Regions from separate parts of the Stenotrophomonas sp. 22DLJC03 genome, predicted to be linked through region 2. Evidence: riboswitches for the same ligand, from Rfam matches in the RefSeq annotation. Region 2 holds a riboswitch; the other holds the start of a gene.
What was found. Region 2 has a riboswitch for glycine ahead of AC13GA_RS12785 (trimeric intracellular cation channel family protein). Riboswitches for the same ligand answer to the same signal wherever they lie in the genome.
Positions count from the first base shown of each region.

Region 1: another riboswitch for glycine. It lies ahead of gcvP (aminomethyl-transferring glycine dehydrogenase); the one in region 2 lies ahead of AC13GA_RS12785 (trimeric intracellular cation channel family protein).

Region 1 covers NZ_JBSPUG010000002.1:2,109-16,509, reverse strand. Annotated here, with positions in the region: gene AC13GA_RS05945 (DUF819 family protein) at 1-146, opposite strand, end outside; gene AC13GA_RS05940 (VOC family protein) at 281-691, shown strand; gene AC13GA_RS05935 (sensor histidine kinase) at 795-2,078, opposite strand; gene AC13GA_RS05930 (response regulator transcription factor) at 2,065-2,778, opposite strand; gene AC13GA_RS05925 (ArnT family glycosyltransferase) at 2,891-4,612, shown strand; gene AC13GA_RS05920 (phosphatase PAP2 family protein) at 4,724-5,491, shown strand; gene AC13GA_RS05915 (phosphoethanolamine transferase) at 5,488-7,137, shown strand; gene AC13GA_RS05910 (M2 family metallopeptidase) at 7,673-9,637, shown strand; gene AC13GA_RS05905 (hypothetical protein) at 9,757-10,149, opposite strand; gene AC13GA_RS05900 (siderophore-interacting protein) at 10,220-11,116, opposite strand; gene AC13GA_RS05895 (multidrug effflux MFS transporter) at 11,259-12,485, opposite strand; glycine riboswitch at 12,784-12,886, shown strand; gene gcvP (aminomethyl-transferring glycine dehydrogenase) at 12,949-14,401, shown strand, end outside.
Region 2 covers NZ_JBSPUG010000003.1:456,268-470,668, forward strand. Annotated here, with positions in the region: gene AC13GA_RS12765 (3-deoxy-7-phosphoheptulonate synthase) at 1-99, shown strand, start outside; gene AC13GA_RS12770 (efflux RND transporter permease subunit) at 151-3,255, opposite strand; gene AC13GA_RS12775 (multidrug efflux RND transporter permease subunit) at 3,252-6,386, opposite strand; gene AC13GA_RS12780 (MdtA/MuxA family multidrug efflux RND transporter periplasmic adaptor subunit) at 6,383-7,549, opposite strand; gene AC13GA_RS12785 (trimeric intracellular cation channel family protein) at 7,834-8,451, opposite strand; glycine riboswitch at 8,536-8,639, opposite strand; glycine riboswitch at 8,653-8,742, opposite strand; gene AC13GA_RS12790 (GIY-YIG nuclease family protein) at 8,783-9,040, shown strand; gene AC13GA_RS12795 (nuclear transport factor 2 family protein) at 9,113-9,544, shown strand; gene AC13GA_RS12800 (NAD(P)/FAD-dependent oxidoreductase) at 9,586-10,866, opposite strand; gene AC13GA_RS12805 (NYN domain-containing protein) at 10,989-11,768, shown strand; gene AC13GA_RS12810 (glutathione S-transferase family protein) at 11,893-12,513, shown strand; gene AC13GA_RS12815 (primosomal protein N') at 12,603-14,401, opposite strand, start outside.

The DNA.
Region 1 (14,401 bases), on a different contig from region 2:
AGCAGTGCCGGCACCCAGGCGAAGATCTTCTTCAGCAAGGGCGTCGGACCACTGGCAGCCCAGAAGATCAGGGCGAGGGTGGCGGCAATCAGGCCCAGGCCAACGATGTCGTTGCTGATCAGGGCAGTAGCGGGTTCGGTCGGCATGGGATCCTCTGTCGATCGAAAGAGCGGGAAAAAAAAGCGCCGCATGAAGCGGCGCAGGATGAGATTAACATTGTCTTCACGCCGGGTCATGCTGCAGTGCCGACCACGACCACATCCCCTCAGGGAGCCCACTCATGCAGCTTGGCGCCTTTTCGGTCAGCCTCTCGGTGAAGGATCTCGCGGTTTCCCGCACCTTTTACGAAGCCCTCGGCTTTTCAGTCACCGGCGGTGACCCGGCGCAGAACTGGCTGGTGATGCGCAGCAACGGCACGGTGATCGGGCTGTTCCAGGGCATGTTCGAAGGCAATCTGCTGACCTTCAACCCCGGCTGGGACCAGCACAAGCAGGAACTGCCCCGCTTCCAAGACGTGCGTGAGCTGCAGGCCGCACTGGATGCCAAGGGCATCGAACTGGCGGTCCGCACCGATCCTGATGGCCAGGGTACGGGCTATCTGCAGCTGGCCGATCCCGACGGCAACGTGATCCTGATCGACCAGCACGTGGCGCGGCCGGCGGGCGGGGACGCGGACAGCATGCCAACCTAGATTGGCATCTACCGGGACACGGCCAGCCATTGCCTGGGTAGGCGTCGACCTTGGTCGACGGACAGCATGCCAACCCAGGTTGGCATCTACCAGGGCATCTGGATCAGGATGGGCGCGAGGCGCTGAAGTCCAGGCTCGCCCGCGTGCCACGCGGTTCGCAGGGTTGCAGTTGCAGGGTCCAGCCCAGGTGCTCGCACAGCCGCGCGATCAGGTCCAGGCCGATGCCGCCGCGGTCGGTTCGCTCGCCCCGCGCCATCCGCGCATGGATCGCCGCGATCTCCTCGGGGCTCATGCCATGACCGGGGTCCTGCAGGGTCAGCACCGCCGACGCGCTCAGCCGCAGTTCGATATGCCCACGCCCACTGTTCTCGATGGCATTGCGCAGCAGGTTGCCGATCGCCGCCTGCACCACCGCCAGCGGCGCAACAATGTCCACCGGCGCCGCCTGGATACCGATGCTCAGGTCCTTGTCGCCCAGCAGGTGTCGATGATCGTCGACGATCTCCGGCAGCAACTGGTCCAGCGCGATGCGCTCGGCACGCGAGGCCAGGCGATCGGGATCACGGGCCAGTACCAGCAGCAGCTCGATCAGCTGCTCCACGCCCTGTGCGGTGCGCAGCACGCGCTGGATCTGCTGGCGCGCACGCTCGGGCAGGCCCGGCTGCTCCAGCGCCAGCTCGGCGGCACCGGTCATCACCGCGATCGGCGTGCGCAGCTCATGGCTGGCCGTGCTGATGAACACCCGCTCGCGTTCGACGAACTGCTCGTTGCGATCCAGGTAGTCGTTCAGTGCATCGGCAATCGTGTGCAGCTCGGAGCTGCCGCGCGGATCAACATCGATGCGCTGGCCCTGCGCCCCCGGCCGCAACGTGGCAATGTGCTGGGCCAGCAGGCTCAGCGGGCGCACCATCCGTTCCATGCCGAACGAGGCCATCAGTACGGTAACGAAGATCATGATCACGCCCGCCAGCATCACCCAGCGGGTCGCGAACTGCTCCAGGTCGTGGAAGTCGGAGATGTCCAGCGCCAGCGCCACCCGTCCCATCGACTGGGTCTCGCGCACCATCACCGCCATCTCGCGGCCCTTCACCATCACCCCGTCATGCAGTCCGGGATGCAGGGTGCGCAGGCTGTCGGGCAGGTTGATCGCATCGAAGCGGTAGAGACTGAGCGTGTCCGAATCCTGCCAGCGGTAATGCGGCTCGTGTTCAACATGCTCGACGATGCTGTCCAGTTCGGAATTGAGCAGCGCGCGCCACGCCGCGTGCTCGGCATGCTCATGCACGTAGTTGCCAACGCTGAACACCGCCAGTGACAGCAGCGCCAGGTACCCCAGCAACCACCACAGCACGCGCCGGTACAGCGGGCCGGGCTTACGCACCTTCATCAGGATCCTTGCCAGCGTCGCTGCCGACGGTCACAGCCAACCGATAACCGACCCGCGGCAGGGTATGGATCAGCTTTTCGCCAAATGGCCCATCGACGCTGCGGCGCAGTTCGTAGACGTGTGAACGCAGCAGGTCGCCATCCGGCGGCTCGTCACCCCACAGGGCAAATTCCAGCTGCTGGCGGGTGACCGCACCGGGACTGGCCCGCATCAGCACCTCCAGCAGTTTGCGGCAGGCCGGGTACAGGTGCAGCACCTGGCCCTCACGCTGGGCTTCCAGGGTCGCAAGGTCCAGCACGAGGTCGCCGACCTGCAGCCGCTTGCGCGGGTTGCGCCCCTGTGCGCGCAGCAGCAGGGCCTCCAGCCGTACCTCCAGCTCAGGCAGCGCGAATGGCTTGGTCAGGTAGTCATCGGCACCGGCACGGAAGCCGGCGATCTTGTCCGGCAGTTCGTCGCGCGCGGTCAGCATGATCACCGGCACCTCCGAAGCGTGCTCGGCGCGCAGCCGGCGCAGCACCTCGGGGCCCTCCATGCGCGGCAGCATCCAGTCCAGGATCACCGCATCGTAGGGGTGGCTGCCGGCCAGGTGCAGGCCGGTGATGCCATCCGGGGCCACGTCGAGCACGTGCCCGCGCGACTCGAAATAGTCGAACAGGTTGGCCACCAGCTGGCGGTTGTCCTCGATCACCAACAGACGCATGCACGAAACATCCACGGAAGTTCGTAGCATGGTAGCGCTGCTCATGTCGGAATGCGGTCGCCCTGCCCCGTTCTGACGCTTTTTCCACCTTTGTCACCTCAAAGTGGCTGTTTTGCTCCCGGAGCCTGCCGTGCCCGTAGCCTTTCCCCGCCAATGGCGCCTGCCCCTGTTGTGGCTGCTGATCATCGCTGCGCTGGCAGCGGGTATCGGTCTTCGGCAGCCACAGCCACCGGACGAGCCGCGCTTCGTGCTGGCGGCCAGGACCATGGTCGAGAGCGGGCAATGGCTGTTGCCGCACCGTGGCGTCGAGCTGTATGCGGAAAAGCCGCCGGTATTCATGTGGCTGCAGGCGGTCGCCTATGAAATTGTCGGCAGCTGGCAGTGGTCGTTCCTGTTGCCGTCATTGCTGGGTGCCCTGCTCAGCCTGTGGCTGGTGTCGGATCTGGCACGGCGGCTGTGGACACCGCGGCATTCCGTCTATGCCCTGGCCGCGCTTTTCTGCACCCTGCAGTTCGGGTTGATGGCCAAGCGTGCGCAGATCGACATGGCGCTGGTCGGTATGACCACCGTGGCCCTGTGGGGGCTGATGCGCCATCTGTGCGAACGTCGCAACCTGCCTGCACTGTGGTTGGCGGGGTTTGCCGCCGGGCTGGGTACCGTGACCAAGGGCGTGGGCTTCCTGCCGCTGCTGATGGTGCTGCCCTGGTTCGGCTGGTGGCTGTACCAGCGCCGTCGCGGGTACACCGTGGACGGCCCGCATCCTGCCACGCTGCTGTGGCTGATTCCCGCGTTCCTGCTGGGCGTGGGAGTGTGGCTGGCGCCGCTCGGCTGGGCCCTGCTGCATTCACCCAGCGCCGAACTGCAGGCCTACGCACATGAACTGTTGTTCAAGCAGACCGGCACCCGCTACGCCAATGCGTGGCACCACCGGCAGCCGGTCTGGTACTACCTGCAGGTGATTCTGACGCTGTGGCTGCCCGGCAGCCTGCTGCTGCCGATGTTGTTCAAGCCCTGGTGGCGCCGCCTGCGTCGTGGCGACCGTCGGCAGTGGCTGTTGCTGGGCTGGGCCGTACTGGTGCTGGTGTTCTTCAGCGCCAGCCCGGGCAAGCGCGAGGTGTACCTGTTGCCGATGCTGCCGGCGCTGGCCCTGGCCGTAGCGCCGCTGCTGCCGGGCCTGCTGCGCCGCCTGTGCGTACGCCGCTACCTGTTCGGCTACAGCATGGTGCTGATGCTGGCCACCGGCGTGCTCGGCGTGATGTTGATGACCGAGCATCCCTGGGCGGTGGCCCAGTTGGAACGCCGTGCAATGCCAGACACCCTGCTGCCGGTGCTCGGTGATGGCCTGCTGACCTTCGCCATCGCCCTGGCCACGCTGATCGTGTGGTTGCGGGTACGTCGTGCTGCAACGCTGGTACTGCTCACCCACGGCATGCTGTGGATGCTCTACGGCCTGGTGTTGATTCCGGCGCTGGATCCCTACGCCTCGGCCTCAGCGCTGATGCGCAGGGTTGGCGCGAGAATCGGCCCGGACGCCGAACTGGCCCTGGTCGCCTGGCGCGAGCAGAACCTGCTGCAGGCCGATCGCCCGGTGCGCGAGTTCGGCTTCAAGCGACCGTGGGCAGAGCAGTGGCACGACGCCGGCCCATGGCTGGCCGAGGCACCGGGCAAGCGCTGGCTGCTGGTGCTGGACGACGCGATGAGCCCCTGCGTGGATCCGGCCAAGGTGATCGACATCGGTGTTGCCAATCGCAATCGTTGGCAGCTGCTTCCCGGTACCGCGTGGGACGCGGAATGCCATGCCGAACGGACCGGGTCGACCGCCGAAGAAGACTGAACGTTGGCCCGTGCCGGGCAAGCATTAACCCGGCACGAACGAGCGTCCGACCCTTCTCCGACATCCAGGTGACGAGCATGACCGCGGATTCCCGAACCGCCCTTTCCCAGCATGCCCGTCCGTCCCATTGATTCGGTAGCACCGCTTGCGACATCGCCACTGGCGTCAAAATTTGCCGTAACTCACCTCTGGCTGCCTGTCGCAATCGGTCTGCCCGTGTTTACGCTGCTGATGGGTTTCGGCGGCGACCAGTGGGTGGCCGATCATCTGTTCCGCCTCGAAGGCGGCCATTGGGCGCTGCAGGACGCCTTTGTCACCCGCACACTGGTGCACAAAGCCGGCAAATGGCTGAGCACGGCAGCAGCCCTTGTGGCGATTCTGCTGTGCTTCCACCACTGGCGTAAGGGTCGCGATCGCACCCTGCGGTGGGCGCTGCTTTATGTCGTAATTGCCATGGCGCTGGGCACGGGTGTGATCTCCCTGCTGAAGTCGCTGGTGCCGATGGAATGCCCCTGGGACCTGCTGCGCTACGGCGGCCACCAGCCTTTCATCGGGCTGTTCACCGTGCGCCCAAGCGGCATGTCGCCCCAGGCCTGCTTCCCCGCTGGCCACGCCAGCGCCGGCTACGCTTGGCTGTGCCTGTACTTCTTCGCGCTGTTGTGGCGTCCTGCCTGGCGCTGGGCCGGGTTGTGGATCGGCCTCGGTGCTGGTCTGGTGTTCGGCATCGGCCAGCAACTGCGCGGCGCCCATTTCCTTTCCCATGACATTGCCACTGCAATGATCTGCTGGCTGCTTTCGCTGGGCCTGTACCTGATCGTCAAACGCGTCCTGATCCGCCGTCAGCTGGACCGTCCCAACCGCCAGGAGGCGAACGCATGAGTGCATCGGTCCAACGCCCCGCCCGCCTCCCTGCGTTGGCGGGTCTTCTTCGCTGGCGTCCACAGCTGTCCACCGAAGCATTGATCACGCTGACCAGCCTGTTCTTCGCAGTAGCCGGCAACGGCCTGTTCTGGCACAGCGCGATGGCCAGCCATCCGGGCAGCCTGCGTTACGCGCTTTCGTTGCTGCTGTTGCTGCTGGGCGCGCACGGCCTGCTGCTGGGCATCCTGGTCTGGCGCTGGAACGCCAAGGTGGTGATCAGCGTGCTGCTGTTGGTGACCGCGTTCGCTGCGCATTACATGAGCCGCTACCACATCTATCTGGATGCGGACATGCTGCGCAATGTGCTGGCGACCGATCCCAAGGAAAGCCGCGAGCTGATGACGGTGTCGCTGCTGTGGCCGGTATTGCTGCTGGCAGTGCTGCCGATGGTGGTGCTGTGGCGCGTGCAGCTGCGCCGCCGCAGCTGGGGCCGCAGCCTGTTGTGGCGCATCGGCTTCCTGGTGGTGGCGGCGGTGACCGCACTCGGCGGTGCGCTGATTTCGTTCCAGGATGTTTCGGCACTGATGCGCAACCAGCGCGAAGTGCGTTACCTGGCCACCCCGGCCAACGTACTGCTCGGCCTGCCGCGTGCACTGCGCGGCGACAACCCGGTGCAGCGCGCACCGAAGCTTCCGATCGGCACCGACGCCAAGGCCACCCCACGCGCAGCAGCCAGCAAGCCGCGCCTGCTGGTGATCGTCATGGGCGAGACCGTGCGTGCGCAGAACTGGGGCCTCAACGGCGGGCGCAACACCACCCCGGAACTGGCACAGGCCAGCGTGGTCAATTTCCCCGACATGCATTCGTGCGGCACCAGCACCGAAGTCTCACTGCCGTGTCTGTTCTCGCCGTGGGGCCGCCACGACTACGACGAGAAGAAGATCCGCGCACACCAGTCGCTGCTGCACGTATTGAACCGCGCCGGCATCGCCCCGTTGTGGCGTGACAACCAGTCCGGCTGCAAGGGCGTGTGCGAGGGCCTGGACTTCCAGTCGCTGTCCGACGCGACCACACCGGGCCTGTGTGCCGATGGCCGCTGCATGGACGAGATCCTGTTGCAGGATCTGGCCGCCCAGGTACGTGCGAAACCGGGCGACCGGGTGGTGGTGCTGCATCAGCTGGGCAACCATGGCCCGGCCTACTTCGAGCGCTACCCACCGGCGTTCCGACGCTTCACCCCGACCTGCGACACCCGTGACATCGGCCGCTGCTCGCGCGAAGAAATCACCAACAGCTACGACAACGCCGTGTTGTACACCGATCACTTCCTGACCAGGACCATCGGCACGTTGCAGGGCATGCAGGACTACGACTCGGCGATGATCTACCTGTCCGACCATGGCGAGTCGTTGGGCGAGAAGGGCCTGTTCCTGCACGGCGTGCCTTACGCGATCGCCCCGGCCGAACAGACCCGGGTGCCGATGACGATGTGGTTCTCGCAGGGCTTCGCCAGCAGCCGCGGATTGAACCTGCAGTGCCTGCGCACACGTTCGGCAGCGTATACCGACCACGACAACCTGTTCCCGTCGGTGCTGGGTCTGATGCAGGTGAAGACATCGCTGTACGAGCGCGACCGCGACGTGTTCGCCAACTGCGAGAGTTAGGGTTTGTCGGCAGGGCTGCGCCCTGCACCCGCAGAGGCAACGGCAACGGCCGAAGCAACAGCAACAGCGGGGTTCCTGTGGGTAGGCGGGGTGGGTCCGGTGGCGGGAGACGCCGTGAACCCATCCATGGGGGCTTGGCCGCGGCATCCATGCCGCGGACACTCCCGCCACCGGACCCACCCCGCCTTCGACAGATTTCCGCTGCTGTTGGTGGGTGCCGACCGTTGGTCGGCACGGGGTCGGATCCGAATTTGAGTCTCGATTTCTGACAGGTCTCATCCACGCATGGCGTGGATCTACTGCCATCACCGAATTGCGTCTGGGGCAAAGCCCCCTGAGTCAGGGGGGCGGCCGCGAAGCGGCGGGGGTCTGGGAGCTGGTAAGTGGGGCCCGCGTTTCGCGCAGCGAAGCGTGGGAGCGACAGCGCGCATGCGATGTCGCGGTCCCAGGGCGCCGCCCGGCCGACTTCCGCCACTTGCGGTGGCAACGCCTGCCCACTAGCCTTCGGCGGTCGTTCACCACCCAAGGACCGCCCGTGAAACACCGTCATCTCCTGCTGGCCTCGGCAATCGCCGCCGCCACGCTGGCCCTGGCCGCCTGCAAGAAGGAAGCTGCGCCAGGCACCGACACCGCCAGCAGCAGCGCCCCGGCCGGCGAAACCGCCGACCAGTTCGTGGCCCGCATCAATGCCGAATTCAAGGCCGCCTACCCGGAGATGACCTCGGCGCAGTGGCTGTCCTCCACCTACATCAACAGTGATTCGGAACGCATCGCGGCCAAGGCCAACGAGCGCTCACTGACCCAGCTCAACAGCTGGATCGAACAGGCCGCCAAGTTCGATGGCAAGCCGATGAGCGAGGACAGCAAGCGCGCGATCCACCTGCTGAAGCTGATGTCCTCGATGCCGGCACCCCGTGACCCGGCCAAGCTGGCAGAACTGACCCAGATCGCCACCCGCATGGAAGGCAGCTACGGTGCCGGCAAGTACTGCACCGATGCCAACGATCCGAACTCCTGCCGCCAGCTGGGCGAGCTGGAGCAGGTGCTGGCGCGCAGCCGCGATTACGACAAGCAGCTCGACGCATGGCAGGGCTGGCACAGCACCACCAAGAGCATGCGCGGCGACTACCAGAAGTTTGTCGGCCTGGTGAACGAAGGTGCCAAGGGCATGGGCTTCACCGATGCCGGGCAGATGTGGCGCAGCGGCTACGACATGCCGCCGGAGCAGATCGGCCCGGAAACCGACCGCCTGTGGGAGCAGGTCAAGCCGATGTACGAGCAGCTGCATTGCTATGCACGCGGCAAGCTGGACAAGACCTACGGCAAGGACAAGGCCGAAGTGGGCAACGGCCTGATCGCGGCGCATCTGCTGGGCAACATGTGGCAGCAGGACTGGTCGAACCTGTGGGACCAGCTGGAACCGTACCCGGGTGCCGGCAGCCTGGACATCACCGCTGCGCTTGAAAAGCAGTACCAGACCAACCTTAGCGCGGCGCTGGCCAAGGCCGGCAAGGATGCCAACGTAGCGGCGCAGTACAAGGCGCAGCGCGAGGCCGAACTGCGCACCGCCAAGCAGATGACCGAGCGCGCGCAGGACTTCTACGTGTCGCTGGGCATGCCGTCGCTGCCGCAGTCCTACTGGGAAAAAACCCAGTTCATCAAGCCCGATGACCGCGATGTGGTCTGCCACGCCAGCGCTTGGGACATGAACATGGAAGGCGACGTGCGCACCAAGATGTGCATCAAGCCGAACGAAGAGAACTTCACCACCATCTACCACGAGCTGGGCCACATCTATTACGACCTGGCCTACAACCCGCTGCCGCCGCTGTTCCAGGGCGGTGCCAACGATGGCTTCCATGAAGCAATCGGCGACACCATCGTGCTGGCGATGACGCCCAAGTACCTCAGCTCGATCGGCCTGGTCGATGCGCCGACCGAAAGCCGCGAGGCGGTCATCAACAACCAGATGCGCATGGCTCTTTCGGGTGTGTCGTTCCTGCCGTTCGGGCTGATGATCGACCGCTGGCGCTGGGGTGTGTTCGATGGCTCCATCACCGCCGACAACTACAACAAGGCGTGGTGGGACCTGAAGGCCAAGTACCAGGGCGTGGCCCCAGCCAGCACCCGCGGCGAAGAGTTCTTCGATCCGGGCGCGAAGTACCACGTACCGGGCAACACTCCGTACACCCGCTACTTCCTGGCGCGCATCCTGCAGTTCCAGTTCTACAAGGGCCTGTGCGATGCCTCCGGCTACAAGGGCCCACTGCATGAGTGCACCTTCTACGGCAACAAGGAAGCTGGCCAGAAGTACTGGGCGATGCTGAGCAAGGGTGCCAGCCAGCCGTGGCAGGCCACGCTGAAGGAACTGACCGGCACCGACAAGCTCGATGCCGGCCCGATGATCGAGTACTTCAGCCCGGTCAACGAATGGCTGAAGCAGCAGAACGAAGGCCAGATGTGCGGCTGGCAGGCCAACGCGGCCCCGGCGGCGAAATGAAAAAAGGGGCGGATCCGCGAGGATCCGCCCCTTTCTGGTAGTGCCGGCCGCTGTCCGGCAACTACGCGATGAAGACCCAACGGGCAGCCGGCCAGCGGCCGGCTCTACCGAAATGCTTGTCAGCTGTTCTTCTTCGCGGCCATCGCTGCGGCCAGCTCGGCCTTGAATTCCTCGAAGGTCTGGCCCTTTTCCTTCGCTTCGGCCTGCGCAGCATCACGCAGTGCATCCGAGTACACCAGGCGCACCGGCGTGCCGTTGCGTTCGTGCAGTTCGCCGGCCTGCATGATCAAGGCCAGCACCTGGGCAGCACTCTCGCTCTGGCCGGCGATGCGGCCATCCATGCCCAGCACCCATTCGCCATCGCGCCGGACGATACCGGCCAGCAGCGTGCGCTGCGGGTCGCGCAGTTCGGCATGCGGCTCCACCGGCGAGGCCTGCGCGGCTGCCTTGTTGGCGGCCTGCTTTTCCTGGCGACGGCGCTGGTCGCGGCGGATCTTGGAGCTGGTGGACATGATGCGGTACCGCTGCGAGGGGGGCGCAAGGATAACGCACCCCGCCCGCAGCACCGCTTCACGCCACCGCTCAGTCCAGCACTTTGCCGTGCCGCCAGTAGCCCATGAAGGTGATGGCGCGGCGGTCCAGCCCGCAGTCACGCACCAGATGGCGGCGGATCGCCATGACCGCACCCGCCTCGCCGGCCACCCAGGCATACAGCGGTCCGGCCACGCTGGCATCGGCCTGCTCCCACAGGATCTGCGCGTCGACATCGATCTCTTCCAGCGCATCGCCGGCAGCCACGCTCGAGGTCGCTGCCAGCCGTTCCTGGACCGCCTGCAGCAGCGGCTGGCCATAGGCGGCCTGCCCACGCGGCAACCACACCAGCTCGGCGGTGCCCGGCGCTTTCAACGGCACCGCGTCGCCGGCCTGGGCCACTTCCAGCAATGCCAGCGTGCGCGGCGGATCAGGCATGGCCGCCAGTTCCTCCAGGATGCCCGCCACCGCAGGCAACGCCGTCTCATCGGCCACCAGCAGTACCTGGCCGACACCGGCCGGCGGCTTCCATTCCCAACCTTCGCTGCTGTCGGCACAGTCGGCATCGGGGGCCAGCAGCACGACACGGTCACCCGGCCGCGCATGCATGGCCCAGCGCGAAGCGGGCCCGGTCACGCCGTGGATGACGAAATCAACGTCGACCTCGCCCTGCTCGGCACGCAGCTGGCGGATGGTGTAGGTGCGCATCGGCGGCCGCAGCTCATCAGGCAGGGCCCGGTAGCGCGGATACCAGTCCTCGCCGCTGGGCACCTGTGGCACCTCCTGGCCGGGCAAGGGGAAGAACACCTTGATCCGCTGGTCCGGGCCTTCGGTCTTCATCCGCGCCACGTCGGCACCGGTGAACACCATGCGGTCCAGGGAAGGGGAAAGAACGCGGCGCTCCTTCAGCGCCACCTCGAACAGGCGGTAGGTCTGCTGTGCAGCCATGGGGGTACCTCATGCGACGACATCGGATTGGCTGGCTGTCGTGCATCCACGCACCGGCTGGCTGGAATGCCCAGCCTAGTCCGGTTGTCCGCGGCTGCAAGGATGTGCCGGCATCCCCGCCAACCCTACCCCTGCACGCTGCTCAATGGCCCGTGCAGGCTGCCTGCGCCGCGCGCTCGCGCTGGTGTTCCCAGTACCAGAACACGAAGCCGGCGCCGAAGAACGCGGCCTGGCCCAGCGCCAGGTGCAGCGGGCTGGCGCTGAGCAGCGGCGACACTACGCCAGCCACCACGGTGCTGATCATCAGCTGCACGAACGCCTGCAGCGACGAGGCCAGGCCGCGCTGGTGCGGGTACATGTCCAGCACCGCCAGCGCCAGGATCGGGAAGATCAGCGCCATGCCCATGCCGCCCAGGAAGATCGGCATCACCGCCCACGGCAGTGCGAACTGCGGTGCCAGGCCGACGTAGCCGATGTTCAGCAGCACCGACAGCGCGCACAGGCCGAAACCGATGGCGACCTGTCGCGTAGGGCTGCTGTGCCCGGCCATGCGCCCGGACAGGAACGAGCCGGTGGTCATGCCGCCGATGGTGGGAATGAACAGCCAGGCGAAGCCGCCCTCGCCCAGGTGCAGGTGCTGCATCACGAACACCGGCGCCGAGGAGATGTACAGGAACACGCCACCGAAGCCGATGCTGCCGGCCAGCGCCAGGCGCAGGAAACGCGGATTGAAGCCGATGCGCACGTAGTCGCGCAGCAGCACGCGCGGTGACAACGGCACGCGCGCCTCGACCGGATGGGTTTCCGGCAGGTAGCGTGCAGTGGCCGCCAGCAGCACCAGCGCGAACACCACCAGGAACCAGAAGATCAACGGCCAGCCAGCGCCGCTGAGCAGGATCCAGCCACCGATGATCGGGGCGATGGCCGGGGCGATACCGAACAGCATCGACACCTGGCTCATCAGCCGCTGCGCGTCGTGGCCGTGGTACAGATCGCGGATCACCGCGCGGCCGACGATCATGCCCACGCCGGCGGACAGGCCCTGCAGTGCGCGGAACGCCAGCAGCGTGGTCAGGTCGGTAGACAATGCACAGCCCACCGAGGCGCCGACGAATATCACCAGACCGCCGAGGATCACCCGCTTGCGGCCCCAGGCGTCGGACAGCGGTCCATGGGCCAGGCTCATCAGGCCGTAGAACAGCAGGTACACGCTGATGGTCTGCTGCACCGCCACTTCGTCCACCGCCAGGCGCTGGGCCAGCTGCGGGAACGCCGGGAAGATGGTGTCGATCGAGAACGGACCGAACATGGCCAGGCCAGCAAGCAGCAGGGCCATGCGGCGGGTGGAAGGAGCAACAGCGGCGGTCATGGAGAGGCGTCCGGCAGGGCCATGCGCGGCACGCACGGCGGGCGCCAGTCCCCTGAAACAGGGACAGCGCCAGATGAATTCGGGTATCCGCCCATCATAGGTGGGGATTGCGCCCCGCGCCATGCACGGATGCACAAAACGCACGGCCGGGCCATCGGCCATTCAGGCGCAGCGGCGCCTCCCGGGAGCGGCCGGCCGGCGCGCAACGGGCTATAATCGGCGGGCAACACGGTGGGAGAAGCGGAACACCGCTGCCGAAGGCGCAACGCCCGTAATCGCTCAGGCCCGATACCACCCGTAACAGAACTCTGGAGAGACCGGTTCAATCCGGCGCCGAAGGGGCAAGAAGCAGCGGTCCGCCGCGCTTTCAAACTCTCAGGCAAAAGGACAGAGGGGCGCCCCGCAGACCGCCGACCGGCGGCTTGTGCCCGTGCGTGTGCCCTTTCCTGACGGATCCTTCGCCATGTCCCAGAACACCCCTTCCCTGCGTGAGCTCGAGCATCATTCGGCCTTCGTCGAGCGCCACATCGGCCCCAACGATGCCGAGATCGCGCAGATGCTCGGCGTCATCGGCCACGCCTCGCTGGATGCGATGACCGATGCCATTGTGCCGGCCAAGATCAAGTCGCCGGCACCGCTGGCGCTGCCGGAGTCGATCACCGAAGTGCAGGCGCTGGCGAAGATCCGCGCGATCGCCGACAAGAACACCGTACTGCGCAGCTTCATCGGCCAGGGCTACTACGGCACCCACACGCCGAACGTGATCCTGCGCAACATCCTGGAAAACCCGGCCTGGTACACCGCCTACACCCCGTACCAGGCGGAAATCTCGCAGGGCCGCATGGAAGCGCTGATCAACTTCCAGACCCTGTGCGCCGACCTGACCGGCATGGAAATCGCCAACGCCTCGCTGCTGGACGAAGCGACCGCCGCCGCCGAAGCGATGACCCTGGCCAAGCGCTCGGCCAAGTCGAAGTCGGACACCTTCTTCGTGCACGACGCCGTACACCCGCAGACGCTGGAACTGCTGCGCACCCGCGCCGAACCGATGGGCATCGTGCTGCGCGTGGGCACCCCGGCCGAAGCGCTGGAAGCAGAAGCCTTCGGCCTGCTGCTGCAGTACCCGGACACCTTCGGCCAGGTGGGCGACTACAAGGCACTGGTCGATGCCGTGCACGCGCGCGGCGGCCTGGTGGCCGTGGCCACCGACCTGCTGGCACTGACCCTGCTGGCTGCCCCGGGCGAATGGGGTGCGGACATCGTGGTCGGCAACAGCCAGCGTTTCGGCGTGCCGTTCGGCTTCGGTGGCCCGCATGCTGCGTTCATGGCCTGCCGTGACGCCTACAAGCGTTCGATGCCGGGCCGCCTGATCGGCGTCTCGATCGACGCACAGGGCAACCCGGCCTACCGCCTGACCCTGCAGACCCGCGAACAGCACATCCGCCGCGAGAAGGCCACCTCCAACATCTGCACCGCACAGGTGCTGCTGGCGGTGATGGCCTCGATGTATGCCGTCTACCACGGTCCGGAAGGCCTGACCCGCATCGCGCGCCGCACCCACCGCCTGGCTTCGATCCTGGCTGCGGCACTGCGCAAGGCCGGCGTGCAGGTCGGTGGTGACTTCTTCGACACCCTGCATGTCACCGGCGTGCACGCCGATGAGATCCACGCCAAGGCCCGTGCCGCCGGTTACAACCTGCGTGCGATCGACAGCGACTCGGTCGGCATCAGCCTGGACGAAACCACCACCCGCGCCGACATCGTGGCCGTGGCTGCCGTGTTCGGTGCCTCGCTGGACGTGGACGCACTGGATGCCAGCACCGCCGACGCACTGCCGGCCGGCCTGCTGCGCCAGTCTGAATTCCTGACCCACCCGGTGTTCAACACCCACCACAGCGAGCACGAGCTGCTGCGCT
Region 2 (14,401 bases):
GATGGGTGCATCGATTGGGACACCACCGTGACGGTGCTGGAGCGACTGGCTGCGGCCGTGCGCGCCCGTCGCGACGTAAAGGTGTCCGAAGCCGCCTGAGTGCGGCACGTGTGTGGATGGCGGCCAGCGCCTGCGGGGGTGCGGCCGCGATCAGGGCCGGTCGGAGTTGGAGGCCAGCCCATCTGCACCGGCGATGCGCCTGGCGCTGCGCATGAGCGACAGCGCCAGGTACATCGCCGGGGTGGTGTACAGCGTCAGCCACTGGCTGACCAGCAACCCGCCCACAATGGCGATTCCCAGCGGTTGCCGGAGTTCCCAGCCTTCGCCGTTGGCCAGCATCAGCGGCAGCGTGCCCAGCAGCGCCGCCAGCGAGGTCATCAGGATCGGCCGCAGGCGCAATCGCGCTGCTTCCATCACCGCGTCCCGTGCAGTCAGGCCACGCCGCTCGCCGGCCAGCGCGAAGTCCACCAGCAGGATGGTGTTCTTCATCACCACACCGACCAGCAGGAACAGACCGAGCAGCGCGATCAGGTTCAGTTCGTCGCCGAACAGCCACAGCGCCAGCAGTGCGCCGATGCCGGCCGAGGGCAAGGTGGACAGGATCACCAGCGGCTGCATGAAACTCTCGTAGAGGATGCCCAGCACCAGGTAGACCGCCAGCGTGGCGCCGAGCACCAGCCACAGCTGGCGCGAACGCAGCTGCTCCAGGCCGCCGGCCTCACCGGACAGCTTGCCCTGTACCGAACGTGGCAGCATCAGTTTCGACATCGCGCCATCGATTGCCTGTGTGGCCTGTTCCAGGCCCACCCCCGGTGCCAGCGCGAACTCGATCCAGATCGAGGCGAACTGCTCACTGTGGTACACCCGGTCCGGTGCCATGCCATAGCGCCAGCTGGCGATGCTCGACAGCGGAATGCGCTGGCCGTTGCCATCGATCACCTGCAGGCGTGACAGCGTGCCCGGGTCCTGGGTGTGCTTCGGGTCCAGCTCCATCACCACGCGGTACTGGTTGAGGCTGTCGTACAGCGTGGCGACCTGGCGCTGGCTGAAGGAGTTGTTGAGCATGTTGGCCACCGTGCGCAGGTCCACGCCGTGGCGCGCGGCTGCTTCGCGGTCGATGTCCAGCATCACCTGGCGCATGCCTGCTTCGCCCTGTGCTTCCACGTCCACCAGTTCGGGCAGGCCACGCAGCGCGGCAGCCACCTTCGGCGCCCATTCGCGCAGCGGTGCTGTATCGGCCGACAGCAGCTGGAACTCGTACTTGCCACTGCTGCCTGCGCCCTCCAGGCGGATGTCCTGGTCCACCCACAGATAGAGATTGCCGCCGGGCAGCTTGGGCAGCCGCGCGCGCAGGCGGTCAATCACCTCTTGGCTGGAGACCTTTCGCTCGGCCAGAGGCTTCATCTTGATCATGATGAAGGCGTTGTTGACCCCGTTGCTGCCACCGATGTAGCCGATGATGTCCTCGATGGCCGGGTCGGACAGCAACAGCTTCCTGTACGCATCGATCTTCGGTTGCATGGCCTGAAAGGACAGGCCGTCATCGCCACGGGCGAAGCCGCGCAGCTGCGCGGTGTCCTGCTTGGGCACGATGCCCTTGGGCACCTGCTGGAACAGCCACGTGTTGAGCGCGATGACTGCAATGAAGGCCAGCAACGGCCAGCGCAGCCGGCGCAGGCTGGCCTGCAGCGTGCGCAGGTAAGCGCCGCGCACGCGCTCGAACAGTGCATTGCTGCCGCGCTGCCAACGCGAGGGTTGCTGCGCGGCATCCACGAACAATCGTGCACACAGCATCGGAACCAGGCTCAGCGCGACCAGCACGGAGACCGTCATTGCCGCCACCAGGGTCAGCGAGAATTCGCGGAACAGGCGTTCGACGAAGTCATCCAGGAACAGGATGGCGACGAACACCACGGCCAGTGCAACGTTCATCGACAGCAGCGTGGCACCGACTTCCGATGCGCCACGCACCGCCGCCTGCCAGCGGTCCGCGCCGAGTTCGCGATGGCGGGCGATGTTCTCCAGCACCACGATGGCATCGTCCACCACCAGCACCGCCGCGACAATCAACGCCATCAGCGAGAGCGTGTTGAGCGAGAAGCCCATCAGCGCGATCAGCGCCAGCGTACCGAACAGCACCACCGGGATCGCCACGCTGGGCACCAGTGCAGCACGCCAGTGGCCGAGGAAGGCCAGCACCACCAGCACCACCAATACGATCGCCAGCACCAGGGTGAGCTCTGCCTCATGCAGGGTGGCGCGGATTACCGGCGAGCGGTCCATCACCAGCCGCATGTCCACGCCGGAGGGCAGCAGTGCATGCAGCTGGGGCAGCTGCGCCTGGATGGCATCGACGGTAGCGATGATGTTGGCGCCGGGTTGGCGGCTGACGATCAGCAGCACGGCCGGGCGTTCGTTGTGGAAGCCGCTGGCATAGCGGTCCTCCACGCCATCGGCAACGGCGGCTACATCGCCCAGCCGCAGCGTGCGGTCGTCGCTCACCTTCAGAGCCAACTCGCGATACTGCGCGGCCTGGCGCAGCTGCAGTGGCGCTTCCAGCTGCCACTGCTGGTGCGCATCCCCCACCGCACCCAACGGGCGCACCGCATTGGCGCGGGCGATGACCTGGGCTACGTCTTCCAGCGCCAGCCCGGCGTGGTTCAGTGCGTTCGGATCCAGCGACACACGCACTGCCGGCAAGGCACTGCCGCCCACCTGCACTTCGCCCACGCCTGGTACCTGCGACAGCTTCTGCGCCAGCACGGTGGAGGCCAGGTCATACAGCTGGCCTGGCGAGCGCGTGTCCGAAGTCAGTGCCAGTGCCAGGATCGGTGCCTGCGAAGGATTCACCTTGCGGTACTGCGGCATGCCCGGCATGCCACTGGGCAGCTGGCCGCGAGCGAGGTTGATCGCGGCCTGCACTTCACGTGCGGCCTCATCGATATCACGGCCGAGCACGAACTTCAGTTCGATCTGGGTCTGGCCCTGGGTGCTGGCCGAATCGATGCGCGAGATGCCGGGCAGGCTGCCCAGCGCACGCTCCAACGGCGTGGCCACGGTGGCGGCCATCGATTCGGGCGAGGCGCCGGGCAGGCTGGCACTGACTTCAATGGCTGGGTAGTCCACCTGTGGCAGCGGCGCCACCGGCAACAGCCGCAGCGCCAGCAGGCCGGCCAGCACCAGTGCCACCGCCAGCAGGATCGTTGCTACCGGGCGCTGCACGCAGGCCTGCGCCAGGCGCGCGATGGGGGTCACGCGCGTGCCTCGTCAGCGCCCGTCGGGGCCGCTGCACGGCCACGCTGCAGGCGGTCGAAGGCCAGGTAGATCACCGGCGTGGTGAACAGCGTCAATACCTGGCTGACCAGCAGTCCGCCCACCATCACCCAGCCCAGTGGCTGCCGCAGCTCGGCGCCGGAACCGCTGGCCAGCATCAGCGGTACCGCGCCGAACAGTGCGGCCAGCGTGGTCATCAGGATCGGCCGGAAGCGCAGCAGCGCGGCCTGATGGATCGCCTCGCGTGGTGACATGCCGCGTGTGCGCTGCGCGTCCAGCGCGAAGTCGATCATCATGATCGCGTTCTTCTTCACCAGCCCGATCAGCAGCACGATGCCGATCACCGCGATCAGATCCAGGCTGCGTCCGCTCAGCCACAGTGCGGCCAATGCACCCACGGTGGCCGAGGGCAGGGTGGACAGGATGGTGATGGGATGGATGAAGCTCTCGTAGAGCACGCCCAGCACGATGTACATCACTACCACGGCCGCCAGGATCAGCCACAACGTGGACGATAGCGAGCTGCTGAAGGCGGCCGCCGCGCCCTGCAGGCGAAGTTCGATGCTCTGCGGCAGATTCACCTGCGCGCGCGCGGCGAGCACGGCATCCACCGCTTCGCCCAGCGAAGCGCCCGGGGCGAGATTGAACGAAAGCGTAGCCGCCGGGAACTGGCCCACGTGATTGCGCAGCAGCGCGGACGGACCCACCTCTACACGCGCTACCGAACCCAGCGGCACGGTCTGCCCGGCGCTGTTGCGCACGCGCAGGCCGGTGATGGCTTCCGGTCCCGGCTGGCGCGACGGATCGGCTTCCAGCACCACCCGGTATTGGCTGGCCTGGGTGAAGATGGTTGAAATCTGGCGCTGCCCATAGGCGTCGTACAGGGCATCGGCTACCGCTTCCACGCTTACGCCCAGGCGCGCCGCCGCATCGCGGTCGATCGCCACGCGCGCCTGCCGCCCCTGCATCTGCAGATCGCTGGACACATCACGCAGCGCCGGCGACTGGCGCAAGGCCTGCAGAAGCTTCGGTGTCCAGCTTTCCAGCGCTTCCAGATCCGGCGTGGTCAGGGTGAACTGGTACTGGTTGCGGCTGATGCGGTCTTCGATGCCCAGTTCCTGCACCGGTTGCAGGTACAGGATGATGCCGGGAATCTTCGCCACGCGCTGCTGCAGCCGTTCCATCACGACGGCGGCACCGTCGCGGTCGCCATGCGATTTCAGTTCGATCAGCAGGCGGCCGGTGTTGAGCGTGGCGTTGTTGCCGTCCACGCCGATGTAGGACGAGACGCTGGCCACTGCCTCGTCGGCTTCGATGGCCGCCGCCAGCGCCTGCTGGCGCTCGCGCATGGCCTGGAACGAGATAGCCTGTGGCGCCTCGCTGATGCCTTGCACCAGGCCGGCATCCTGCACCGGGAAGAAACCCTTGGGCACGGCGAAGTACAGCGCTACGGTCAGTGCCAGCGTCGCCACCGTGGCCAGCAGCATCAGCGGCTGGCGCTGCAGCACCCAGCGCAGCTGGCGGTCGTAAAGGGTGATGACGCGGTCGAAGACATCTTGTTTTGGGGTCGGAGCCCTGGCTGGATCCGACCCCTGGGCCGGGGTCAGATCCCCGTGGGGCTCTGACCCCTTCGCATGCGGCTTCAGGAAGCGCGCGCACAGCATCGGCGTCAGCGTCAGCGAGACCAGCAGCGAGATGCCGATGGCTACCGCCAGCGTCACCGCGAACTCATGGAACAGCGCGCCCACCAGGTCGGCCATGAACAGCAGCGGGATCAGTACCGCGATCAGCGAGACCGTCAAGGAGACCAGAGTGAAGCCGATTTCCGCTGCACCCCTGAGCGCCGCCTCGCGGGGGCTTTCGCCGTCCTCCAGATGGCGGGCGATGTTCTCCAGCATCACGATGGCGTCGTCCACCACGAAGCCGGTGGCGATGGTCAGTGCCATCAGCGTGAGGTTGTTGAGCGAATAGCCGGCCAGCAGCATCACCGAGAAGGTGCCGACCAGCGACAGCGGCACTGCAACGCTGGGAATCAGTGTGGCCGGCAGATTGCGCAGGAACACCCAGGTGACCAGCACCACCAGCGCGATGGCCAGCACCAGTTCCTTCTGCACGCCGCGCACCGACGCGCGGATCGATTCGGTGCGGTCACTCAGCACGTCCATCTGCACGCCGGCCGGCAGCGTGGCCTGCAGCTGCGGCAGCAATGCTCGCACCTGCTCGACCACGGCGATCACGTTGGCACCGGGCTGGCGCTGGATGTTCACCAGAACTGCCGGCGTAGTGCCGCTCCAGGCGGCCAGCTGCCGGTTCTCAGCGCCATCGCTGATGGTGGCCACATCGCCCAGCCGCAGTGGCGCGCCGTCATGCCAGGCCAGTACCAGCGCGCGGTATTCGGCCACGCTGCGCATCTGATCGTTGGCGTCGAGCATCACCGCTCGGATCGGGCCATCGAAGCTGCCCTTGGGCAGGTTGACGTTGGCCGCAGCAATCGCGGTACGGATGTGGTCCATGCCCAGGCCGTTGGCGGCCAGTGCCGCTGGATTGACCTGGATGCGCACCGCAGGGCGCTGGCCGCCGGCCAGGCTGACCAGCCCGACGCCGGGCAGCTGCGCCAGACGCTGGGCAATGCGCGTATCGACCAGATCGTGCACCTGCGGCAGCGACAGTCCCTGCGAGGTCACCGCCAATGTCAGGATCGGTGTGTCGGCCGGGTTGACCTTGCGGTACACCGGCGGTACCGGCAGGTCTCCGGGAAGGAAGCTGCCTGCCGCGTTGATGGCGGCCTGCACGTCCTGCTCGGCCACGCCCAGCGACACCTCCAGCCCGAACTGCAGGGTAATGACCGAGGCGCCGCCGGAACTGGTCGACGACAGTTGTTTCAGACCGGGAATCTGCCCGAGCTGGCGTTCCAGCGGCGCGGTGATGGTGCGTGTGGTCAGTTCCGGGCTGGCCCCCGGATACAGCGTTGTGATCTGGATGATCGGATAGTCGACCTGCGGCAGCGCTGCCACCGGCAGCAGGCGGTAGGCCAGTACACCGGACAGCAGCAACGCCACCATCAGGAGAGTCGTTGCGACCGGGCGCAGGATGAACGGGCGCGAGAGATTCATGCGCCGGCCTTGATCGCGGCCTCCTCGGTGATGATCTCCACCGCCGTGCCGTCTTCCAGCCCGTCGATGCCTTCGATCACCACCTGGTCGCCGGCCACCAGTCCGGAGCGCACGGCCACGCGTCCATCGTCGGCCGGACCGAGCACCACGTTGCGGCGCTGTGCCTTGTTGTCCTTGTCGACGATATGCACGTAGTTGCCCTGGCTGCCGAACTGCACGGCGGCATCGGGAATCAGCAGCGCGCGCTGCTCGCCCAGTTGCAGGCGGACGTTGACGAACTGGTTGGGGAACAGCGCCAGATCGTGGTTGTCGAAGTGCGCACGCAGTTTCAGCGTGCCAGTGGCGGTATCGATGCGGTTGTCGACACTGGACAGCGCGCCACTGGCAAGCTGCCGGCCTTCTTCGCGGTCCCAGGTTTCCACTGCCAGCGCCGGTTGCACCTGCACGGCATCGAGCAGCGCCGGCAGCTCGGGTTCGGGCACGGTGAACAGAACGCTGATCGGTGCGGTCTGTGCCAGCGTCACCAGGCCTTCGGCATCGCTGGCGCGTACCAGGTTGCCCACGTCCAACCGGCGCAGCCCGACGCGGCCACTGACCGGTGCGGTGATGCGGGTGTACTGCAGCTGCAGGCGCGCCTCGTCAACAGACGCCTGATCGCTGAGGCGGCGGCCCTGCAGCTGGCGCACCTTGCTCTGCTGGTCGCTCAGTTCCTGCCCGGACACGTAGTTCTGCTTCTGCAGTTCGCGGTAGCGCTGCAGCTGGCGCTCGGCGTTCTCCAGCTCGGCCAGGTTCTGTTGCTGGGTGCCCTTGGCCTGCGCCAGCTTCACTTCATACGGGCGCGGGTCGATCTGCGCCAGCAGATCGCCGGCCTTCACCTGCTGGCCTTCCTGGAAATGCAGTCGCAGCAGTTCGCCGTCCACGCGGCTGCGTACCACCACGCTGTGCAGCGGCGTGACCGTACCGACCGCCTTCAGGCGCAGCACCAGCGGCTCGGCGCTGGCGCGGGCGATGCGCACGGGTACCGTCTTGCCGGGTGCATCGTCGCCGGCACCGGCCTCCGTGCGTGGCCAGAACCCCCACAGCAGGCCGCCGGCAAGGGCAACGCCCAGCACGATCAGCAACGGGCGGGCACGACGGAAGCGGGAGTTTTCGGCGACAGACATGGGGCATCCTGCGCCCTGCGCGCGCAGGGACATGCGGGCCCGTCGGTGCGTTCACGGCACCACGGGCAGCGGGGAGGGAGTGTCTGGCGGGGCCGCGGGCGCGGCGTGGCTGGATGCCGTCGCGGCAGCGACGGGGCGACAATGGTAGCCAATCACCCCGGCCAATGCCGCATGACCAACGTCATGCAACGCAATCGGTAGTGCCGGCCGCTGGCCTGCAACCGGCTGGAATCTGCGGGCGTGTGCCGTGTTTCCGGCCAGCGGCCGGCACTACCATCAAGCAATCAATGCACTTCGTCGTGATAGACGAACTTCGGCATTTCCCAGCGGTAGTGGATCGCCAGCAGGCGCAGCGCGAAGCCGCCGCCCAGGCAGCACAGGATCGCGGTAGCGTCGGCCACGCCCCAGTGCAGCAGCAACAGGTAGGCCGCGCCGGTCAGCAGCGCGATGATCGCGTACAGCTCTTTCTGGAAGATCAGCGGCACCTCGTTGCAGAGGATGTCGCGCAGCACGCCGCCGAAGGCGCCTGTCAGCATGCCGGCAATCAGCACGATCGGCATGGCATGGCCGGCCTCACGTGCGATCGAGCAGCCGATCAGGGTGAAGGCGATCAGGCCCAGGCCATCGAGCACCAGGAAGGTGCGGCGGAAGTGGTGCATCCAGCGTGCGACCCAGGTGGCGATCAGCGCCGCACACACGGTGAAGCCCAGGTACTCGGGATGCTTCACCCAGCCCAGCGGATAGTGGCCGAGCAGGATGTCGCGCAGTGATCCGCCGCCGAGGGCGGTGACGCAGGCGATCATGACCACACCGAACAGGTCCATGCGGCGGCGGCCGGCGGACAGCGCGCCGGTCATGGCTTCGGCGGAAATAGCGATCAGGTAGATGATGGACAACAGCATGGGACAGGCTCCGGGCGCGGTGGGGCCGGCCATGCGCCACTATCGCCATTGCCTGCGCAATGACGGGATGACGATGACCGGTGCCGCTCCCGCTGTCCTTTTGCCTGAGAGTTCAGCGGCATGGGCCGCGTGCCCCTTCGGCGGATCGTCCCGGGCGTGCCCGGTGACCTCTCTCCAGCTCGGCGAGTCGAATGCATGGTTGGTGGGATTCCAGCCCACCGGCCTGAGCGATCATGGGAGCCTGCGCCTTCGGCGGGCGCCAGCGCGGCGCCTCTCTCCTGCATTCGGGCGCCAGTATATCCGCTGCAGTGCATCACGGCATAATCCGGGCATGGCACCGTCCCTCCGCCCGTGGTTCCTGTACCTGCTCGAATGCCGCGATGGCAGCTACTACGCCGGCATCAGCACCGACGTGGACGCGCGTTTCGCTGCCCACCAGGCCGGAAAGGGCGCGCGTTACACCCGGTCGCGGCCACCACTGCGGGTCCTGGCGGTGCGCGAGTACCCGGACCGAGCAGCGGCCTCACGTGCCGAATGGGAGCTCAAGCGGCAGCCGCGCGAACGCAAACTGGCCTGGCTGTTGCAGTAGATCCACGCCATGCGTGGATGGGGCGCATCCGGCCATGCCATGATCGCCCAGCCTTCAGCGCTGGAGACCCGGATGTCCACCGTTGCCCTGTTGTTCGCACTTTCCGCAGCAGCAAGCCCTGCCGCCGACGCCGCCACGATCGCAGCCATCGAAGCCACCTGCCATGACTACGTGGATGGCCAGCTGGAGGCCGACCCGCAGCGTGTCGCCCGTTCCCTGCACCCGGACCTGGCCAAACGTGCGGTGCTCGGTGATACACCGGACGAACGCCTGGGCCTGCGCCGGATGTCGAAGGAAGAACTGGTCTCGCTGACGAAGCAGGGCGCGCTGAAGACCCCGAAAGATCAATGGGATCGCCGCTGCACGGTGCTGGACGTGACCGGCAACGCGGCCTCGGTGCGGCTGGAAACGCCGTGGTTCGTCGACTACTTCCACATGGGGCGCTTCGACCAGCGCTGGGTGATCGTCAACGCGATGTGGTACCCGAAGCCGAAGGCGCCGTGAGCCGAGCATGGGCTCGGCTCTACAGGAACATGCGTGCGGCCCTAGCGCCTCGGCCGCCGGTCTTCCTGATCATCACCGAAGATGATGCGCGCGCTGCGCTGGTAGCTCCAGTACGCCACGGCCCAGTTCAGCAGCACCACGATGCGGTTGCGGAAACCGATCAGGAAGAACACGTGCGCGGCCAGCCAGAACCACCAGGCGAGGATGCCCGAGAGCTGCAGCCTGCCCAGGTGCACGATTGCAGCCATGCGGCCGATGGTGGCGAGGTTGCCGAAGTCGGCGTACTTGAAGGGACCTGGCGCCGGCTTGTCGTGCAGGCGCGCGCGGAGCACCTCGGCCACGTACTTGCCCATCTGCTTGGCGGCGGGCGCAACGCCGGGTACCGGCTTGCCGTTGGCCTGGTTCAGCACGGCCAGATCGCCGGCCACGAACAGCTCCGGATGGCCAGGCAGTGTCAGGTCTGGTTGCACCTGCACGCGGCCGGCGCGGTCCAGCGGCACGTCCAGTGTACGCGCCAGTGGTGAAGCAGCCACACCGGCGGCCCAGACCACGGTGCGCGCCGGCACGAACTGATCACCGAGCTTGAAGCCCTGGCTGTCGATGTCGCTCACCGGGGTACCGGTCAACACTTCCACGCCCAGTTTTTCCAGCTGCCGGCGCGCCTTCAGCGAAAGCACTTCCGGGAACGAGGACAGCACGCGCGGCCCGGCCTCGACCAGCCGCACCTTGGCGCTGGCCGGGTCGATGTGGCGGAACTCGTTGCGCAGCGTATGCCGTGCGATCTCTGCCAGGGTGCCGGCCAGTTCAACACCGGTGGGGCCACCGCCGACCACGGCGAAGCTCAGCCACGCCGCCTTCTTCGCCGGGTCCGGTTCGGCCTCGGCACGTTCGAACGCCAGCAGCAGCTTGCGGCGCAGCGCGATGGCATCGTCCAGGGTCTTCAGGCCGGGGGCATCATCGGCCCACTGGTCGTTGCCGAAGTAGGCGTGGGTGGCGCCCGTGGCCAGCAGCAGGGTGTCGTAGTCCAGCGTGCTGCCATCGGCCATGCGGATCTGTCGAGCCTGCTTGTCGATGGTGACCACTTCGCCGAGACGGACTTCCACATTGCGCTGGTGGCCGAGGATGTGGCGCAGCGGTGCGGCGATATCCGGCGCGGACAGGCCGGCGGTGGCCACCTGGTACAGCAGCGGCTGGAACAGATGGTGGTTGCGGCGGTCGACCAGGGTGATGCGTATGCGCTCGCGGGCCAGGGCACGGGTGGCCCAGAGACCGGCAAAACCGCCGCCGACAACAACCAGGTGGGGAACGCGCTCGCGACTCATCGACTCACTCCAGTGGGGGCATGGGGGAAGCGCTTGGCATCTTCGCACGGCAGGCGGTTGTCACGTCAGCGCCTGCGCGGATCGGCGATACTCGGGTTCAGGCAACCGCCCGCGAGGAATCCATGAGCGAACCGGAAAAGCGCATCGCCCTGTTGATCGACGCCGACAATGCGCCGGCATCGAAAATCGACGAAGTCCTGGCCGAAGTCGCCCGCTACGGCGTGGCCAACGTTCGCCGTGCCTATGGCAACTGGAAGAGCCCACGGTTGAAGGGATGGGAGGCGGTGCTGCACGAGTACGCGATCCGTCCGATCCAGCAGTTCGCCTACAGCAAGGGCAAGAATGCTTCGGACATGGCGATGGTGATCGATGCCATGGACCTGCTGTACGCGCGCAATCTGGATGGCTTCGCCATCGTGTCCAGCGATGCCGATTTCACCCCGATGGTGATGCGCCTGCTGACCGATGGCGTGAAGGTCTATGGCTTCGGCGAAAAGAAGACGCCGGAGCCGTTCGTCAACGCATGCTCGAAGTTCACCTATCTGGAAGCGCTGGGGCAGACTCATGCCAGCGTGCAGGATGCGGAACAGTCATCGAACGAACAGGCACCGAACGAGCCGGTGGCCAACGACGATGCGCGTCCGCGCAAGAGCGGCGCGGAAATGCGCAGCGATACGCGTCTGGTGAAGATGCTGCGACGTGCGGTGTCCTCGGCCGAGGGCGAGGATGGCTGGTCGCACCTGGGCCCGGTCGGCAGCCAGATCGGCAACCAGGCCTCGTTCGACCCGCGCAACTACGGTTACGGCAAGCTCAGCGACCTGCTGGCCGCGATTGGCCTGTTCGAGCTGAAAAAGGACGGCAAGTCCTCCTACGTGCGCGCGCTGCCGAAGAAGAACCGGTAGCGCCAGAAGAACCGGTAGCGCCGGGCCATGCCCGGCGGGTGCGCGAGGGAGTCATGCCACTCGCACATCCGCATGCCGATCAGGCGTATCGTTGCCGCTCGCATTGCCAGCAAGGAAAACCCGCATGTTGAAGATCTGGGGCCGTCGCAATTCCAGCAACGTCCGCAAGGTGCTGTGGTGCGCCGAGGAGATCGGCCTGCCGTATGAGTCCATCGAAGTCGGTGGCAGCCACGGCGGCACGCAGACGCCGGAATACCAGGCGATGAATCCCAACAGCCTGGTGCCGGTGATCGAGGACCACGGCCTGCCGCTGTGGGAATCGAACGCCATCGTGCGCTACCTGAGCGCGCGTTACGCGCTGGGCACGCTGTACGCCGAGGACCCGATGGAACGCGCCCAGGCCGAGAAGTGGATGGACTGGAGCACTTCGCGGATGGCGCCGCTGTACACCGACCTGATCTGGGGCATCATGCGCACCGCCCCGGCGGACCGCGACGAAGCACGGATCAACGCCGCCATCGTGCGTGCCGGTGACTACCTGGCGATGGCTGACGCCACGCTGGCCAGGCAGCCGTGGCTGTCGGGCGAGACGTTCGCGATGGGCGATATCCCGCTGGGTTCGCTGATCTACGCGTGGTTCGAACTGCCGATCCAGCGCCCGGAACTGCCGCACCTGGCCGACTGGTACGCGCGCCTGCGCGAACGCCCGGCGTACCAGCGCGGCGTGATGTCGCCGCTGACGTAAGCGGAAACGGTAGCGCCGGGCCATGCCCGGCGGACGCGGTGCGCGCAGAAATCCGCCGGGCATGGCCCGGCGCTACCGTCCGCGTGCCCTCAATACAGATCCGTCGGATCCACGTCCAGCGACCAGCGCACCTTGCGTGCTTCCGGCAGCGCGTACAACTGCGGCACCAAGTGCGAAAGCACGCCATGCAACGGCGGCCGCTGCAGCGCAGACAGCAGCAGCTGGGTGCGCTGGTAGCCGGCGCGGCGCGGCATCGGCGCCGGCATCGGCCCGTAGGCCTCGACCGCGTTCTGTTCGCCCAGCAACTGCCGCGCGGCCAGCAGGAAGGCATTGGCGTGCTCCACCTGCTGGGCTTCGGCACGCATCAGCGCCAGATGTGCGAACGGTGGGAATCCAGCCGCCTCGCGCTGGTTCAACTCGGCCTGCGCGAACGGGTGGTAGCCGCCGCTCACCAGCGTTTCCAGCAACGGATGCCCGGGATGGTGGGTCTGCAGCCAGACTTCGCCGGGATCGCGTGCGCGGCCGGCGCGGCCAGCGACCTGGATCAGCTGCTGTGCCAGTTTTTCACTGGCACGGAAGTCGGCCGAGAACAGCCCTTCGTCGATGCCCACCACCACCACCAGAGTCAGCTTGGGCAGGTCGTGGCCCTTGGCCAGGATCTGCGTGCCGACCAGGATGCCGGGCTGATCGCCCAGTTTCGCCAGCTGCTGTTCCAGCGCGTCGCGTCGCGAGGTGGTGCCGCGGTCGATGCGCACCACCGGGAATTCGGCGAAGGCCGCAGTGAGGTGCTCTTCCAGGCGTTCGGTGCCGATACCCTGCGGCTGCAGCGCCAGGCTGCCGCAGGCCGGGCAGGCCAGCGGTGCCGGTTGCCGCGCACCGCAGTGGTGGCATTGCAGGCGACGGCCGCCACCATGCACGGTCATCGGAGCATCGCAGCGGTTGCAGGGCGCGGTCCAGCCGCAGTCATGACACAGCAGCACCGGCGCGTAACCGCGGCGGTTCTTGAATACCAGCACCTGCTGGCCGCGCTTGAGATGCTCGCCGATGCCGGCCAGTACGTCGGCCGACAAACCGTCATGCAGCGGCCGTTTGCGTACATCCAGGATGCGCACGCGCGGTGGCCGTGCGTCGCCGGCACGCTGCTTCAGGCGCAGGTGGGTGTAGCGCCCGGCATAGGCGTTGTGCAGGGTTTCCAGCGACGGCGTGGCGCTGCCCAGCAGCACCGGGATGCCCAATGCCTTGGCCCGCACCAGAGCGAAATCGCGAGCGTGATAGCGGATGCCGTCCTGCTGCTTGTAGCTGCCGTCGTGTTCCTCGTCGACGATCAGCAGGCCGGCTTGCGGCAATGGCGTGAACACCGCCGAGCGGGTGCCGACGATGACCCGAGCTTCACCGCGAGAGGCGGCCGCCCAGACGCGTGCGCGCTCGTTGTCGTTCAAGCCCGAATGCAGCGCGTGCACGGCGATGCCGAGACGGCCGCGAAAGCGTGCCAGGGTCTGCGGAGTCAGGCCGATTTCCGGCACCAGCACCAGCGCCTGCTTGCCCTGTGCCAGGCAATGGATGATCGCCTGCAGGTACACCTCGGTCTTGCCGCTGCCGGTCACGCCATCCAGCAGGAACGGCTGGAAACCCTCGGTGGCGTTGATCGCGGCCACGGCCTCGGCCTGGTCCGGATTGAGGGTGGGGCCGGGCAGCGGTTGCGCGTGTTGCGGGGCCACACTCAGGGCGACGCGCTCGGCCAGCTCACGCTTGGCCAGGCTGCGCGCAGCGGTGCGCCAGTCCTGCATGCGTTCACCCAGCACGTCTTCGTCCACTGTGGCCTCGGCCAGCAGCTCGGCCAGTTGCCGGGGGCGGCTGCCAGCGCGCAGCTTCCCGCGCTGCAGGCGTC